DNA from 2 places in the Cohnella sp. GCM10012308 genome. Region 1 is predicted to be linked to the other one. Evidence: predicted binding sites of a transcription regulator. Region 1 holds the regulator's gene; the other holds the start of a gene.
The links. Region 1 encodes Rex, which represses fermentation and respiration genes when NADH is low (regulators of the CRP and FNR family bind a similar motif). Its sites were predicted from a motif close to TTGTGAAATATTTCACAA; they were not measured.
Positions count from the first base shown of each region.

Region 1 (2,201 bases):
CGCCGCAAGCCTGATCTCCTCGAACAGGTCGAGATTGTTGTTGCTGGCCGCGCTGTCCGTCCCGAGCGAGACGGTGACGCCTGCGCGCATTAATTCCGGCACTCTCGCCACGCCGCTGGCGAGCTTCAGATTGCTGACCGGATTGTGCGAGACGGCGACGCGGCGCTCGGCGAGCAGCGCGATCTCGTCGTCGTTCAGATGTACGGCATGGGCAACGAGCGAAGGTCGGGAAAAGAATCCGAGCTTGTCCAGGTGCTCGACCGGACGCGCGCCGTATTGCTTGACGTTCAGAGCCACTTCGGCAGCGGTCTCGGACATATGCGTGTGCAGCGGCAAATTGAGCTCGTTCGCGGCGGCCACGATGCGTTCTATATAGTCGGGCGGGCATGTATAGGGCGAATGCGGAGACATCATCACCTGAATGCGGCCGTCTTGCGCTCCTTGCCAGTCCTTCGCGAACTGCACGGCATCGTTCAGCTTCGCCGTCTGGACGTCGGGCGGGCAGAGGCCGATAACGCCGCGGGTAAGCGTAGCGCGCAGGCCAGCCTGGGCAGCAACCTCGGCGACTTTATCCATATGATCGTACATGTCGACGAAGGTCGTCGTTCCGCTAAGAATCATTTCCGCAGCGGCCAGGGACGTTCCCCAGTAGACGTCCTCGCCCGTAAACTTCGCTTCCATCGGCCACATATGATTTTCAAGCCAGTCCTGGAGCACCAGATCGTCCGCCAGGCCTCGCAACAGCGACATCGCCGCATGGCCGTGCGTATTGATCAGACCGGGCAGGAACAGCAGCCCCTTGCCGCTTACGATCTCCTCCGCTTGATCGCGAAGCTCCGCCGGAGGGGCGCCTTCGCCCGATGCGGAGATATACCCGTCTTCGACGTAGAGCCACCCTTCGAAAGTTTGCCGCTCCGCGGACAGCTCCGCAAAAATGCCGTTCTCGATTAGCCAACGTTTCATTGTTCCGCTCCTTCTTCGTCCCCGGATACGCCTGGCTCTTCCGCCCCGTCCGCATCCAGATCGTGATCCATATAATAAGCCAAGCTCAGCAGGTCGCTCGTAAAATCCGCGTGATGAATGCGGATACCCGCGGGAATTTTCAGCACCGTCGGCGCGAAGTTCAAAATCGCCCGGATTCCCGCTTCGACAAAGCGATCCGCGACCTTCTGCGCTTCGCTCGCCGGCACGGTGATGATTCCGATCGAGATCTCCTTGTCCTTCACTTCATGCGGAAGCATTTGAATCGGGTTAACGGTCAGATTGCCGATGGACACGCCTTTTTTGGCCGGATCGTCGTCGAACACCGATACGATTTTCATATTGTCCTTCAGGTACATATTGTAATTGCAAAGCGCGCGGCCGAGGTTCCCGGCACCCACGAGCGCCACGTGAATCGGGCGGTCGAGGTTGAGGATATGGCGGATTTTCTCGATCAGATAACCGACATTATAACCGACGCCCTTGCGCCCGAACTCGCCGAAATAGGCGAGATCTTTGCGAATCTGGGCGGGATTGAGATCGAGCTTGTCTCCGAGATCCTGCGAGGACACGGTCTGTACGTCGCTGATGCTCAGCTCGTTGAGGTAGCGCAGGTAGATCGGAAGGCGCCGGACGACCGCTTCGGAAATTTTGATTTGCTTCAACTGGAGACTTCTCCTTCCCACCCATCGGATTCCTGCTTCGGTTTTTTAGTTCTTGTCCGTTTGGTCTTGATCTTATCGGATGCCGGTGTCTCCGGAACGCCGGTCTCGCCGGACGGAGCGGGCGGCGTATCGCCGGCGGGCGCGGTTTCCGCATCCGATGAGGATTCCGTATCCAATGGGGATTCGGCGTTGGATGAAGCTTCGGCGTCGGATGCCGTTTCCGCGGCAGCGGCGGCATTCGCCGGATGCAGCCATTCCCGCACGCGCGGCACCAGGCCCGCTAGCGGCAAATGCTCCATCTTGGGGCCGGGCAGCGAATACAAAAAGTATTTGCCGTAGCTCGTATCGATGACGCGGGTATCGTACAAAACGACGATGCCCTTGTCCGAAGCGGTGCGCACGAGTCTGCCGAAGCCTTGCTTGAACTTGATGACCGCCTGCGGCAGCGACAGCTTCATGAACGGATTTTTGCGCTGCGCGGTCAATCGCTCGCTCTTGGCCTCCGTCACCGGATGGTTCGGCGGCTGGAACGGCAGCCGGACGATCGCGAGACAG
Region 1 is NZ_JBHRYU010000017.1:131,474-133,674, forward strand. It holds gene ACFOTD_RS18870 (amidohydrolase) at 1-963, opposite strand, end outside; gene ACFOTD_RS18875 (redox-sensing transcriptional repressor Rex) at 960-1,646, opposite strand; gene dinG (ATP-dependent DNA helicase DinG) at 1,643-2,201, opposite strand, start outside.

Region 2 (2,201 bases), on a different contig from region 1:
CTTCAGGCAGCTTGTCTGCGAATTCGCCGACGAGCTCGATGCCCGTCAGGCCGCCGCCGCCGACGACGATCGTCGCGTCAGCCGGATCCTTGGACGCCTTGTAGGCATCCAGACGCGCATGTACGTGCTCGCGGATCTTGTTAGCGTCGCTGACGGACTTCAGCACGAAGCTGTTTTCTTGCAGTCCGGGGATGCCGAAGTAAGCCGTCTCGGAGCCGAGGGCGATGACGAGGTTGTCGTATGTGTACGAGCCGCCGCCGGCCGTCGTTACCTTTTTGTCGTTCGGCTTGATCTCCTTGACAGTATCGATGATCACATTGATGCCTTGGTTCTTCAGCAGCTTGGCAAGCGGCAGCGCAACAGCAGGTTCGCTGATCGTGCCTGCAGCCAGGCGGTGCAGCTCGGTAATGATCTGGTGGGTCGGATAACGGTTGATGACCGTAATCGCCGCTTCGTGGACGCTCAGGTGCTGACGAGCCGTCAGCGCGCTCAGCAATCCGCCGTAACCGCCGCCCAGGATCAAGATTTGTTTAGCCATGGTCCATCCTCCGTTCGTGAGTCAGTGGTTTGGGGATTAGCGTTGCTGCTGGCGCTCCGCCAGTACGTTCAGGAATGCTTGGGTGTAGCGCAGCGTCTTTTGCACTTGCGGATCCTTCAGCATTTTGAGCAGACCGAACAGGCCTACAGCCTGCGTGTCGGCTTCGGCACGGTCGCCGGCTTCGATCGCTGCGGATGCGAGGCCCTTGGCCTTGTCGACGACAGGCGTGAAAAACTCGACGATTCCCGCCTTCGTGTCGTTGATGAAAACTTGGTCCTTCGCGAGGCCGGAAGCGAAATCGTACGCCGCGGTCAGCGTCGTCACCATCTCGGTCAGCTTGGGCAGGTTGTCCACCAGCGTGGTGAGCGATTGTTGAACTTCCGGCTTCATCAGTTGATCCAGCACATCCTGGGCCTTCTGCGCGTCGACAGCTTGCTCGGCGCCTTGCGATTGCGGTGTGGTAGTCATGAGACAAAGTCCTCCTTTACAGTAAGGTCATGCGGTCTCTTGCGATTCTCCGTCTCGTCGGACGAAGGGGCACGGGGAGGCGGGCGACATTTGTACCATTTTTCACATAAAAAGGCGTGCCGCTATTCCTTTAGCTTCTTCGTATTCGATCCGGAAGGTCGAAATGAACCCTTGTTCACCATTTTACACCCGTTTGCGCCCCAGATGTAAAAAAATTAAAAAGGTTAATTGTGTCTATTTTGTGTCGGCGCCTGTCGAATCATTGGGGGCCGACACGGAAGCTGACGATACATAGGCGGCCCGGCTCGAGCCCAGCCCGAACAGCGCAGCCAGCGCCACGACGACGACCATGACCACGAGCGGCGTCTGCCATCCCCCGGAGCGGTCGTGGATAAAACCGATAAAAGCGGGGCCTACCGCCGCCACGAGGTAGCCGACGAATTGAGCCATGCCCGACAGCTCCGTCGCCTCGCTCGCGGTGCGGGTGCGCAGCGAGAAAAACACGAGGCAAAGGCTGAAGCTTGCGCCAGCGCCGACCCCGATCAGAAGTACCCACGCAACCGTCAGAGGTCCCGTGCCGGCATCCAAAAGCAAGCCCCCGTATCCGACGAGGAGCATCGTCATGACGATCGCCATAATACCCCGCTGGCTCGGACGCCGCGCAGCAAGCACCGGCGCCAGGAAGTTGGCGGGCAGGCCGATGATCTGCATGAGCGACAGCATCCAGCCTGCGGTGCCCGGACTCATGCCGCGATCCTGCAGAAGCTCCGGCAGCCAGGTGACGTTGACATAAAAAATAATCGATTGGAAGCCCATGAACAAAGAGACCTGCCAAGCCAATGGCGAGCGCCACGGGCGCGCTGACGCGACGACCGGGCGGCTGACGCCCCGCTCGCGCCGGCCGCGGCTGACCTGCGGCAGCCAAGCGATCATCGCCAGCGTGGAGGCGAGCCCCCATACGCCGAGCGCGCCGCGCCAGCCGAAGCCCGGCGCGTCCGCAATCGGAATGCTGACGCCGGACGCGATGCCGGCGACGAGCGTAAGGGCGACCGAGTAGATACCGGTCATGAGTCCGGCGCGGTTCGCGAAGTCCCGCTTGATGAGCGCGGGCACGAGCACGTTGCCAAGGCCGATGCCGATGCCGATCAATACGGTGCCCGCGAACAGCAGCGCCGAATAAGGAGCGGCCCGCACG
Region 2 is NZ_JBHRYU010000033.1:79,709-81,909, forward strand. It holds gene ACFOTD_RS27445 (NAD(P)/FAD-dependent oxidoreductase) at 1-538, opposite strand, end outside; gene ACFOTD_RS27450 (DUF1641 domain-containing protein) at 575-1,006, opposite strand; gene ACFOTD_RS27455 (CynX/NimT family MFS transporter) at 1,241-2,201, opposite strand, start outside.
Region 2: the regulator Rex is predicted to act here: its motif matches at 1,097-1,114, upstream of ACFOTD_RS27450 (DUF1641 domain-containing protein).